3 regions of the Macrococcus psychrotolerans genome follow, and region 2 is predicted to be linked to each of the others. Evidence: riboswitches for the same ligand, from Rfam matches in the RefSeq annotation. Region 2 holds a riboswitch; each other region holds the start of a gene.
What was found. Region 2 has a riboswitch for S-adenosylmethionine ahead of metK (methionine adenosyltransferase). Riboswitches for the same ligand answer to the same signal wherever they lie in the genome.
Positions count from the first base shown of each region.

Region 1: linked by a shared signal. The riboswitch ahead of QA539_RS09755 (hypothetical protein) and the one ahead of metK (methionine adenosyltransferase) in region 2 are both predicted to bind S-adenosylmethionine.
Region 3: linked by a shared signal. The riboswitch ahead of QA539_RS03010 (methionine ABC transporter ATP-binding protein) and the one ahead of metK (methionine adenosyltransferase) in region 2 are both predicted to bind S-adenosylmethionine.

Region 1 is NZ_CP124591.1:1,857,450-1,861,740, forward strand. It holds gene QA539_RS09740 (EVE domain-containing protein) at 1-804, opposite strand, end outside; gene QA539_RS09745 (YeiH family protein) at 922-1,881, opposite strand; gene QA539_RS09750 (thermonuclease family protein) at 2,020-2,637, shown strand; SAM riboswitch class I at 2,680-2,779, shown strand; gene QA539_RS09755 (hypothetical protein) at 2,848-3,114, shown strand; gene QA539_RS09760 (LysM peptidoglycan-binding domain-containing protein) at 3,153-4,187, opposite strand.
Region 2 is NZ_CP124591.1:1,560,626-1,564,916, forward strand. It holds gene QA539_RS07970 (nuclease-related domain-containing protein) at 1-183, opposite strand, end outside; gene QA539_RS07975 (hypothetical protein) at 401-562, shown strand; gene metK (methionine adenosyltransferase) at 604-1,794, opposite strand; SAM riboswitch class I at 1,887-1,997, opposite strand; gene pckA (phosphoenolpyruvate carboxykinase (ATP)) at 2,185-3,777, shown strand; gene QA539_RS07990 (alpha/beta hydrolase family protein) at 3,828-4,291, opposite strand, start outside.
Region 3 is NZ_CP124591.1:575,309-579,599, reverse strand. It holds gene QA539_RS03020 (MetQ/NlpA family ABC transporter substrate-binding protein) at 1-597, opposite strand, end outside; gene QA539_RS03015 (methionine ABC transporter permease) at 652-1,347, opposite strand; gene QA539_RS03010 (methionine ABC transporter ATP-binding protein) at 1,337-2,365, opposite strand; SAM riboswitch class I at 2,438-2,540, opposite strand; gene QA539_RS03005 (thioredoxin family protein) at 2,590-2,901, opposite strand; gene QA539_RS03000 (toprim domain-containing protein) at 2,873-3,262, opposite strand; gene gcvH (glycine cleavage system protein GcvH) at 3,330-3,698, opposite strand; gene QA539_RS02990 (Spx/MgsR family RNA polymerase-binding regulatory protein) at 3,772-4,125, opposite strand; gene QA539_RS02985 (thioredoxin family protein) at 4,253-4,291, shown strand, end outside.

The sequences.
Region 1 (4,291 bases), 300 kb from region 2:
TTCAGAAGGTTCTAACATGGCTTGATATTGATTTTTAGTAATCTCTGTCACAGATTCATTCCATTTTTCGTCTAAGAAATATTGTGCACGCAACATCAGTTCACGATCTAATTCATAAATTGTTCGAGGTGTCACATCTTCGATATATTTAATGATAATTGCAGTTGCATCTGTTCTCCCAGGCACGGGTTTATTCCCATGCTTTCCTTTAACGACTTCTGCAATACCATATATCCCACGTTCCGGCTTCGTTTTATAGATAATGACCTTATCTTCTGGTTGCATCTCTCCATAATGTTTATAGCCTAAACGATGTACACCGTTAACGTTGCTGACATAAATGGTATACTCCATACCTGATTCAAATGGTATTTCTTCTTTCATTAAGAAGTAACGGTTAATTTTTTCTTTATACTGGCCGACATTAATAATTTTGTTATAGTCCGCTTCTGAGATCGGATTCAGCAACTGCTCTTTCATGCTTTGTATCGTCTCTTTTAAATTTTCATCTCGAATTAAATAGTCTTTCGTAAAAGGTGCAAGCTTTGTATCATATTTAAAATGAATTTTAATTTGTCCACGTCTTGGCTCTTCGACTTTAAGTACTTCTCCAGCCCCAAGTAAACCAATTTTATTTTGTACAAGGTAAAAGATGACGCGATCTCCAGGGTTTGCACGTTTAAATGCCTGGTATCCCTCATTCGGATTAAAATGCACTGTCGAATCAAAAACTGAGACTTGGTTCATCAAATCCTCAAAATGATTAAATCTATTATAACCGCAATTCAACCAAAAATAATTCACACAAATTCCTCCTAAATCCACTTATAATTCTTTTTATTTTACATTATCCTTCTTAAATAATACTGCAAGAAACGCAAGTAACACTGAAAATGACAGTTTCTTTTTCATTATACTCACCTACCATATATGTAATACTTGCTGCATGACTAAACTCATTACGATTACAACCATCCATGTGATTGCACCTAACGCTAGCGGTTTGATACCAACTTTGAAAAACTTGCCTATATCTACCGTCATACCTATTCCAGCTAAAGCTGTACTCATTAAGAATGTAGATAAAGTCTTAATATATGATGTGATATATTCCGGTATCGGAATAATACTTGCAACGATACTCGCTATGAAAAAATACAATATAAACCAAGGGAAGACCTTTTTTAAATTTACAGAGGATTGACCTGCCTGCAATAATGCGAATATTAAACAAATCGGTACTATCATAAGTGCACGTACAAGTTTGACGACCGTTGCTGTATCTCCAGCATCCTCACTAAATGCATAACCTGCTGCAACTACACTACTCGTATCGTTTATCGCTGTACCGGCAAAATATCCAAAGCCTGTATCACTAAATTGTAACCAGTGACCGACTGTCGGAAAGACAAATACTGCAATAATGTTAAATAGGAAAATTGTAGCAATAGAAAATGCAATCTCTTCATCTTTCGCTTTAATTATTGGACTTACTGCTGCAATTGCTGATCCCCCACAAATTGCTGTGCCTACGCCAATTAAAGTACTTAAACGCTGATTAACACCAAATAACTTGCCCACTAAAACACCCACACTTAAAGCGGCAGCGATGCTCGTGATGATGAGCGGAAAGGATGATGCACCTAGACTCAATGCTGCTTTAAAACTAAGCGTAAATCCCATCAGAATAATGCCGTATTGAAGTAACTTCTTACCACTATACTTAATACCTTCTTCATAAGGTGCTGTATTTATTAAATTGCCTATGATTATACCAATAATAATACTGAAGATCATACTACCAACTAACGGGAAAATATAACCCAAGTATGTGGCAATCAGTGCGACCAATAGACACAAAAACACTCCTTTAACCTTCATCACATCGCCTCCACTTTCTAGTTGAGTCTATTATATCTAACATGTGATGATATCTAAAGCACGAATTCATTATACCTATTGATTACGAACGTATGTTTGTTTATAATTAAAGGATATTGCTAAAAACGAGGTTTTAAATTGAATTTATTATTATTGTTTCTCACATTAAACTTTTCATCCTTTCAAAGTGATATGCCAAAGGTACCGGCGACCTTCGATCGTGCTATTGATGGAGACACAGTTTCATTGAAAATTAATAACCGCAAAAAGACAGTCCGTCTATTACTCATTGATACGCCTGAGTCAAAAAAACCAAATACACCCGTTCAGCCATATGCTCTTGAAGCGGCACGTTATACAGAATCACTTGTAAAGACTTGCGATCTTAGTGTCCAATACGACACAAAAGGGAAGAGAGATCGATACGGGAGAGAGTTAGTCTATCTTTACTGTGGTAATACAATGATTAATGAACAGCTGGTCAGACAAGGATACGCTCGAGTCGGCTATGTGTATCAACAGAAAGATTATTTAAATCGAATGCTGGCGGCAGAACGAAAGGCCAAAGCTGAAAGTTTAAAAATATGGTCTCTTAAAGGATATGTGAACGTTGACGGAGAAGGTTTTAATTCTACTAAAGAAGAAAGACAGCAAGAGACAGATATTATGCTGAAGATTAGAGAATCACTGCATCGCATACTAGATGCAGCGATAGATGGATTAATCAAAGGAATAAAGTCCGCCTTCACATCATAAGAAAATATGTTATAATGGAATAGAAAATAATTAAATAACGCATTCTTATAAAGAGAGATTGAGGGACAGGCCCAATGATATCTCAGCAACCGGTTCGCAAGAACACGGTGCTAATTCCTGCGGAGTAATCCGACTATAAGAACCTTACAACGCTTCTTATAGGAGGCGTTGTTTTTTTATCTTCAATACAATAAAAAGGGAGCGTTAATCATGAGAAATTTAGAAGATTATAGAGCATTAAAGCAGGAACTCACAAAATGGAACAGCATTACACCAACTAGTTATGCAGCGAGCATTGCACGAACAAACAAAATAAAAGAACTGAAACGCCAACTCGGTAATGATCAGTATGATGAGGCAGATGCACGTAACGATGAATTTCTATTACGCCATGAAATCAAATCGTTACATATCGAACTCGCACGAATCGAAAAACAACTCATCGATAAGTATCAAGCACTTCACAGTATTTCCTAAGCAGAATAAAATAAGAGATAGCAGACGCTATCTCTTTTTTAATGTATAAATACATATCTTGATACTTGCCATTGATTAAGCGTACGGTAACCAATCACCCCTACACCCGTTGCATAGTTCATCTCTGAAACAAGAATCGTGCCATCTGCGTTTACTCTTTCAACAAAAGCAACATGTCCATAATATCCATCAGACGTTTGTGCAATCGCACCATAGGCCGGCGTTTTATTTACAGTATAACCGTCTTTAATCGCACCATTTGCCCAATTACGTGCATGCCACCAATAAGTAGAAATTCCTTTTCCCATGGATGCTCGTTTATTAAACACGTACCATGTACATTGTCCGTTATCATATAAATTAGAATGTGCAAATACCGGTGTAACGAAATTGGTAACTGTAGTTGAAACAGGCGCATGTGATGCTACCGGACGCACAGTAGGTGTGCTTTGTACTCCATTACCTTTAACAACTAATCTCTGATTCGGAAATATTAAATCTGATGTCAGACCATTCAATGATTTAAGTTGTGCAACGGTGATGCCATAACGATTAGCAATTAAAGATAAATACTCACCAGGCTTCACAACATGGGATGTTGCATTACTTGTCACTGCAATTGGCCTTGTTGTGGATACTGCCGTTGTCGTTGTAGTTCCAGATACTTTAAGTCTTTGCCCAGGAAAAATTAAGTATCCTGTTAAATTATTCAGACGCATAAGTTCATTTACAGATGTATTGTAACGATACGCTATCAAAGATAAGCTATCTCCAGATACTACAGTATGTATCTTCCCACCACTCTGTACTGCAGGACGATTCACTGTTTGTACAGTAGTTGGTCTTGTATTGCTTACAGATCTTGATACTTGTAATGATTGATTCGGAAAAATCAAATTTGAAGACAAGTTGTTCAGTGTCTTAAGTTGAGCAACTGATGTGTTATATTGATTGGCAATAGACCATAGTGATTCCCCAGCTTTGACTCTGTGTTCCGCTGCGTCTGCTTGGTAAGAATAAGCTGATGCGGCGGCTGTAGCTGTTATAGCAGCGAAAGTTAATTTCTTCTTCATACAAGTCCTCCGTATAATAATTGTTAAAAAATAAGATATTTATATTATTACACAAAATATATATGCATAATATTACAGTTTCCTTTCAATTTTAAAGTTTTCTC
Region 2 (4,291 bases):
TTCACTAGATTCCTCGTAGTTACTTTTCATTTCTGAACGTTCTTTGTTCAGTGCTTCTTCCTTTGCACGTATTGCTTTCTTCTTGCTCGATAGTGCATATATAAAGAGCACGATGAATAACAACAGTGCTACTGCTAATCCAAGTGCGATATAATGCATGGGTTGTAAATTTGATAAAGACATAGCTCTCACCTTTCTAATGTTTAATAGTTTCATTATAAAGAAAAAGAGACACAACTTCATTGTTTTAGATAAATTAATTTAAAAATAAAACTGCTTTTCACATCTTAATAGAAATTTCACACTATTTTATAATAGATTAACAATACCTTAATATCTAAATGGAATACTTGCAGTGTCCATACCTATACTCGGACAAACTACATTGGAGGTTTTGATAATGGCAAAGTACAAACAAATGTTACTGGCAGGATCATTCGCGTCAACTCTACTACTAGGAGCTTGTGGTAATGAAGAGAAATCAGATGATGCTAAAACTGAAGATGCAGCAAAAGAGGAAAGCACTGAAGAATCTACTGAAGAAGAGACAACCGAAGAATAATAATAAAAGCTGTAAACCTCATTGGTTTACAGCTTTTATTATTATGATAAATTGGCTTTTAATGTATCGACGCGATCTGTCGCTTCCCACGGTAAGTCAACATCAGTACGACCGAAGTGACCATACGCTGCTGTCTGTTTGTAGATTGGACGACGTAAGTCTAACATCTGGATAATTCCTGCTGGACGTAAATCAAATGTTTTACGTACCGCTTCAACAAGCTGCTGCTCCGTGTAGTCTGAAGTACCATAAGTTTCAACAGAGATAGATACAGGCTGTGCTACACCGATAGCGTAAGCTAACTGTACTTCACACTTATCCGCAAGACCTGCTGCTACGATATTCTTCGCAACGTAACGTGCTGCATATGCACCACTACGGTCTACTTTAGTAGCATCCTTACCACTGAATGCACCGCCACCGTGACGTGCATAACCACCGTACGTATCTACAATAATCTTACGACCTGTAAGACCCGCATCCCCTTGAGGACCACCGATTACGAAACGACCCGTTGGATTAATGAAGTATTTTGTTTCATCGTCAATTAAATCCGCTGGAACAACCGGCTTGATCACGTGTTCTTTAATATCTTCCTGAATTTGTTCAAGTTCAATCTTCTCATGGTGTTGAGATGAGATAACGATCGTATCGATACGTTTCGGTTTCCCTGCTTCATCATACTCAACAGTAACTTGTGTCTTACCGTCTGGACGTAGATAATCTAACGTACCGTCTTTGCGTACTTCTGTTAAACGACGTGCAAGTTCATGTGATAAAGAAATTGGTAATGGCATTAAGCTTTCTGTTTCGTTACAAGCAAATCCGAACATTAAACCTTGGTCACCTGCACCGATTGATTCAATATCAGAATCCGTTAATGAATCACGATCTTCTAACGCTTTATCCACACCTTGAGCGATATCTGGTGACTGCTCATCGATTGCCGTCAGCACTGCCATCGTCTGGAAGTCATAACCAAACTTTGCACGTGTATAACCGATTTCTTTAACTGTTTCACGCACGACTTTAGGAATATCAACATACGTTGACGTTGTGATTTCACCTGCGATTAACGCCATACCTGTTGTTACAGATGTTTCACAAGCAACACGTGCTTTAGGATCTCCTTTTAGGATTTCGTCTAAGATAGCATCACTAATCTGGTCAGCAATCTTATCCGGATGTCCTTCTGTTACTGATTCTGATGTAAATAATTTACGGTCTGTCATATATATTACACTCCTTGAATTTAATTACGGGACTATAAAAAAAATAGCCTTCTCTCCTAGTAAGAGAGAAGGCACAATAAACGACCATTCTACTCTTATCGTTCAGAAATTAATCTGCAAACGGTTTGGCACCTTACTTAACACATTGTTAAGGGTTGCTGGGCTTCAAAGGGTCCATGTCCCTCCACCACTCTGGATAAGAGAATCCGCAAGTTAGATATTACTAAACTTTATGTTCACTGTCAACAATACCGCATATATCAGAAATTTTCTGAATAATTTCGAATATAAAGATTATACATAATTTATATGAAACCTTCAAATTGATATGTTATACTATTTCATGAAACTGCTTACAAAAGCAGAACAATAACTTTTTGGAGGCTGACCATGGGGGAAAATACTCAAGTAATTGAGCAACTGAGCAAATTAAACACTGGAAATCTAGAACGTCAATTATCAAGAACACAATTGATTACGGAAATTCTATTCAACGGTGAAGGTGTGTTAACAGAATCCGGTGCGGTACGCAGCGAAACCGGTAAATATACTGGACGCTCACCGAAAGATAAGTTCATCGTGCGTGAAGCTGAAACTGAAGATAACATCGACTGGGGTACAATCAACCAGCCTATCGAAGAAGAAGTATTCTTAAACTTACTGGATAAAGTGACAGACTACTTAAGCAAAAAAGAAAAGATCTATGAATTCCAAGGCTATGCAGGTGCTGATAAATCATCCCAACTACAACTACGCGTTGTGAACGAACTTGCTTGGCATAACCTATTTGCACGTACAATGTTTATCCGTCCTGAAACAACGGAAGAAGGACTAAACATTACACCTGACTTCACAATTATCTCTGCACCACACTTTAAGGCTGATCCATCAGTTGATGGAACGAAATCTGAAACATTCATCATTACAAGTTTCCGTCATAAGATCATCTTAATTGGTGGTACAGAATACGCCGGCGAAATGAAAAAAGGTATCTTCGGTGTGATGAACTACTTATTACCGACACAAGGCATTATGAGCATGCACTGTTCAGCAAACGTCGGTGAGAATAAGGACGTTGCGTTATTCTTTGGATTATCTGGTACTGGTAAGACGACACTATCTGCAGATCCACAGCGTAAACTTATCGGTGATGATGAGCACGGATGGAATGACAACGGTGTGTTTAATATCGAAGGCGGTTGCTATGCGAAGACGATCGACTTATCTCGTGAGAAAGAACCTCAGATCTACGACGCAATTCGTTACGGTGCCATCCTCGAGAACGTTAAGGTCGATGAAAAAGGTGTGCCGGACTACACGGATAAATCTTTAACTGAAAATACTCGCGCAGCTTATCCAATCGATAATATCGATAATATCGTTCTACCATCAATTGCAGGACACGCGAATACAATCATCTTCTTAACTGCTGATGCGTTCGGTGTGTTACCTCCAATCTCTAAATTAACGAAAGAACAAGCGATGTATCACTTCTTAAGTGGATTTACATCTAAATTAGCAGGAACTGAACGTGGCGTAACAAGCCCACAACCGGTATTCTCTACATGCTTCGGCTCACCGTTCTTACCGTTACATGCGACAGTATATGCGAACATGTTAGGGGATCTAATCGATAAACATGATGCAGCAGTTTATCTTGTGAATACAGGATGGACTGGCGGAGAGTATGGTGTCGGTAGCCGCATGAACTTAACGCATACACGTTCTATGATTCGACGTGCGATTAGCGGCGAACTGAAGACAGTTGAGTATCATCAGGATGAAATCTTCGGACTTAATATTCCGAAGCATGTACCAGGTGTACCGGCAGAGATTCTGTATCCCCGTCATGCATGGGTATCCAAAGATGCTTATGATGAGAAAGCAAAAGACTTGGCATTACGCTTCCAGGAGAACTTTAAGAAGTTTGGTGAGAAGTCCGCTGAAATCGAAACTAAAGGTGGATTTAATTTTAGAGGATAGCACAAAAAAACGTCGCTTTTTTTAAAGTGGCGTTTTTTTCATCTACTATATTATGATTTTATTTCCCTTTCCACTTCTTCCATCCACTTTTCAATTTCCTGTAATACATAGCGTTCATTGTCTGGACGCATCACATGCTGCTCCCCTTCAATAAATAACACTTTATGCTTAATTCCGAGCTGTTTTAATTTATCGATCAGCATATATGCATGCTCTATACTGACAAGTTTGTCTTCTGTACCATGTACAATCATGATTGGCGGGCTATCTTTCGTTACGAGATTAATCCCTTCTCGTCGGTCATACGCCGCTTTGTTACTGATTGGTCCGACGAGGCGTTTCAGCATACTGCGAAGATCTTGTCGTTCATCATACATATAGTAGATACTCGACACTCCTCCCCATGTGATAAAGGATGTCACGTCAGCTTCCTGATACGTTACTAACCCTTGTATTCCGCCTCTCGAAAATCCAACGAAGTGTATCGGTACGTCGTACTGTGCTCTTAACAGTC
Region 3 (4,291 bases), 990 kb from region 2:
ACCTTCACCATTGTTATATGATTTCGGTAAGAATTCAGCACTTTGCTTGTTGTTGAATTTAATGTTCTTCTTATTTTCTTTAATATCTTTAAACGTAGCTTTTACTGGATCTACGCCATCGTTCAATGTGATTAATCCAGCTTCAGTAAAGAATGATAAGAAACGCCCTTCTTCAGCTGGGTTATTTGATACAAATACTTCAGCGTTTTCTGGAAGCTCTTTTAATGATTTATATTTCTTTGAGTAGATAGCCATCGGTTCGATATGGATGTTACCTGCTGATTCAATTTTATATCCTTTTGCTTTCTTCTCAGTGTCTAAGTATGGTGTATGCTGGAAGAAGTTTGCATCAAGCTCACCTGCATCTAAGAAACGGTTCGGAGTTGTGTAGTCATTGATTGTCTTAATCTTTAAAGTATAGCCTTCTTTTTCTAATACTGGTTTAACTTGTTCAAGTAATTCCGCATGCGGTGCTGGTGAAGCGCCGACAGTAATCGTCTTATCGTCTTCTTTAGAAGCTTTCTTTTCGTTGCCTCCACAAGCTGCAAGTACAAGTACTAATGTAGCTACAAATAATAATGATATAAACTTTTTCATTTAATTCACTCTCTTTCCGTTATTTAATTTATAGTCAAATTCCATTGGAACTGATTATCGTTTATCAATACGTTTTGTGATTATATCACCGATAAATTGTATCGCAAATACAAGCAGTAATATTAACACTGTCGAAACTAAGATGACATCATTCTGTGCTCTAGTGAACCCTACTAAATAAGCTAGGTTCCCTAATCCACCTGCACCGATAACCCCGGCAATGGCAGTAGACCCTACTAAAGCGATTGCTGTTACTGTAATACCAGACACAAGTGCCGGTAAACTTTCAGGAATCAATACTTTACGAACTAATGTAAAGGTATTCGCACCCATTGACTGCACCGCTTCAATAACACCCTTATCAATTTCTTTCATCGCAATTTCAACGAGTCGCGCATAAAATGGTGAAGCTCCGATGATGAGTGCCGGCAATGCGCCTTTTACACCACTAATTGTCTGCATAATTAAGTTAGTAAACGGGAACAGGAGCAAGATTAAAATGATAAATGGTATCGCTCTGAATAAATTCACTAAAAATGCAGTGATGGAATAAAAGATGCGCACTCCTTTATTGTTACTGCGTGATGTGAGGAATAAGATAATCCCGATAATCAACCCGAAGAAAAATGTAAAGAAGGTTGCAATCAATGTCATTTGCAACGTTTCTACCGTTGCTGTCCATACATCTGCCCAAATTACATTTTTGAAGCTCAGCATCTCTTTAAGCGTATCTAAAAAACTAGTTTGCATCTTGTTCTACCTCCACTTCTACACCGTGACGCTTAAGTTCATCCGCAATTTTCGTAAGATCACCATTCACCGACGTTAAATGGACGATTAAATGTCCAAATGAGCCTGCTTGTGTATGCTTTACGTTACCTGCCAGAATATTCATATCCAGACCATACTTCTGTATCACCTGACTGACAATCGGCTGTCCTGTAGCAGAACCGATGAACTTAAGTCGAAGCAGTGTCCCTACAGGATACTCTGCTTTAATCTCCTTGATAGAAGCTTCCAGTTCTTCGTCAGAGATATCATCTTTTACGAAGCGCTTCGTAATGTTCGTCTGTGGATTGTTGAATACACTTAATACTGAACCTTCTTCAACGACCTTACCGTGTTCCATCACTGCGACACGATGGCAGATTTTACGGATAACTTCCATCTCGTGTGTAATCAGCACGATTGTTAAGTTCAGTTTCTTGTTGATATCAACGAGCAGTTCAAGAATTTCATCTGTCGTCTGAGGGTCAAGTGCACTTGTTGCTTCGTCACATAACAGTACTTTCGGATCGTTACTCAGTGCACGCGCGATACCTACACGCTGTTTTTGACCCCCAGACAGTTCGGAAGGATATGCATTTTCTCGACCATTGAGTCCAACAAGATTGATTAATGACTTCACCTTACCATCGATATCTAATTTCTTAACACCTGCAATTTCCAGTGGCAGCGCAATATTGTCATACACTGTACGCGACCACAATAAGTTAAAGTGCTGGAAGATCATCGAGATCTTCTGGCGTTTCATATTCAATGTTTTCTGATCAAGTTGATTGATAATATCATTATCAACCACCACTTCACCAGACGTCGGTTTTTCTAAACCGTTAAACATACGGATTAACGTACTTTTACCCGCACCACTAAAGCCGATGATTCCATAGATTTCACCTTGCGTAATATCCAGTGAAACACGATCTACAGCAGTGATGTCACCTTTTTTCGTTGTAAAAGTCTTTACAACATTATTTAACTTAATCACGTGCATCCTCCTAAAATAAAAAGTCGTCTTCCTTAAATACATAAGAAAGACGACATAGTGATATATTCGACTCTCTCATCTTCTAAAGTTTACACTTTATGTGAATTGGCACCATTTCTTTTCAGACGGTTGCCGGGCTTCAAAGGGCACATCCCTCCACCTCTCTTGATAAGAGCAACTATTAAATTGTTTTGTTAATGATTTTTATAATAAAGCAGATTGAATTATTCGTCAATAGATTTCGATAATATTTCGTATATTGAAGTAACAGACTCAAATCGAAATATCGTGTCAACGACTTCATTGTCTTTGACGATGAGCAATACAGGTACACTTGAAATCTTATACTGTGTACTGAGGGATTCATAATAATTCAAATCCAGCTTTAATATATCCAGCTTCAGTGACATGTTAACGATATCCAGCATCTTTTCTGCGAGTTTACATGTGCCACAAAAAGGGGTGTAGCCAAAAATAATATAATTGTCTTGTATTCTTTCTAGATCTTTAGATTGCAAATGCGTTCTGATACTCATAAGGTTGCGACTTACCTTTCCATTCAAACTGTTCTTTAATTTCAAAGTCATGACGACTGACAACTTTCGCTAAGTAATCAAGCGGACAATTACTCACCTCACCATACTTTGAATCGATATAAATATGATGTCCTTCGCTTAAATGACGCTTAAACCACGCTCTGATCTTGCGCCCTGCTTTATCACTGTCGGTCATGATATACACTTTATGATGATACAAGTCTTCAATCATGGCATCTAACTTCTCGATACCCATTGTGCCATTCGTGCAAATAATATGTACAGGTTCCGTTAATACTTCTTGTAATCTTTTCTTGTCTCGCTTACCCTCTACCACGATGACCTTCTGAATTACAGACATTTTCCATCACCTTTTTCGTCATATTAAAAAATCCTTGATAAATTTATTATCAAGGAAAGTATATCATTTATGCATTAATCATTTCATCATATTGCGCTTGATCCATTAATTCATCAAGTTCGCTGTCATCTGCTTCAACTTTGATCATCCATGCTTGATCCATAGCAGATTCATTTACTAATTCAGGAGAATCTTCTAATCCAGAGTTAACTTCAACAACTTTGCCTGAGATTGGAGCATATAATTCAGAAACAGTTTTAACCGACTCAACGCTACCAAATGGTGAACCAGTAGTAATTTCATCGCCTACTTCAGGAAGTTCAACGAATACGATATCCCCTAGTTCTGATTGTGCAAAGTCTGTAATTCCGATTACTTTTACGTTATCTTCTAATTTAACCCACTCATGATCTTTTGAAAATTTTAAGTTCGACATTATAAGCCCTCCATATAAATAAAATACTTAACACTTTTATAATGACATAATGTAAGCGTATCTTCAATCTTTTTTATAACCAAGTTTGTTTATAGTCCGCTTCTTTGAATCCTAAAGTGATTCTATCCTTATTTACAGCTAAAGGACGTTTTACAAGCATTCCATCTGAGGCAAGAAGCTCTAATTTCTCTTCATACGATTTATCCGGCAATGTTTCCTTTAAATCAAGCTCCTTATACTTTGTGCCTAGCCTGTTGAATAATAAATCCACATCAACACCAGTATTCTTAATAATTGTATCAAACTCTTTTGCAGTGGGTGTATGTTCCACAATGTGAATCGGCTCGAAACTCACACCATTATCCGCAAGGTATTTTGCTGCTTTTCTACAGGTTGTACAGCTGGGTAACTGATAAAATTTAATCATATGTAACCTCCTGAATGTGATACCTCAATCATAACAACTTTGTAAGATTACGACAACTAAGCGTTTTCTTTTCTTTACTTCTTAAAAAGAAGTATAATATAAGAAAAGTATATAAGGAGTAATAAAAGTGAGAACAATTAGTCAATACGAAGAGTTTAAAGAAATT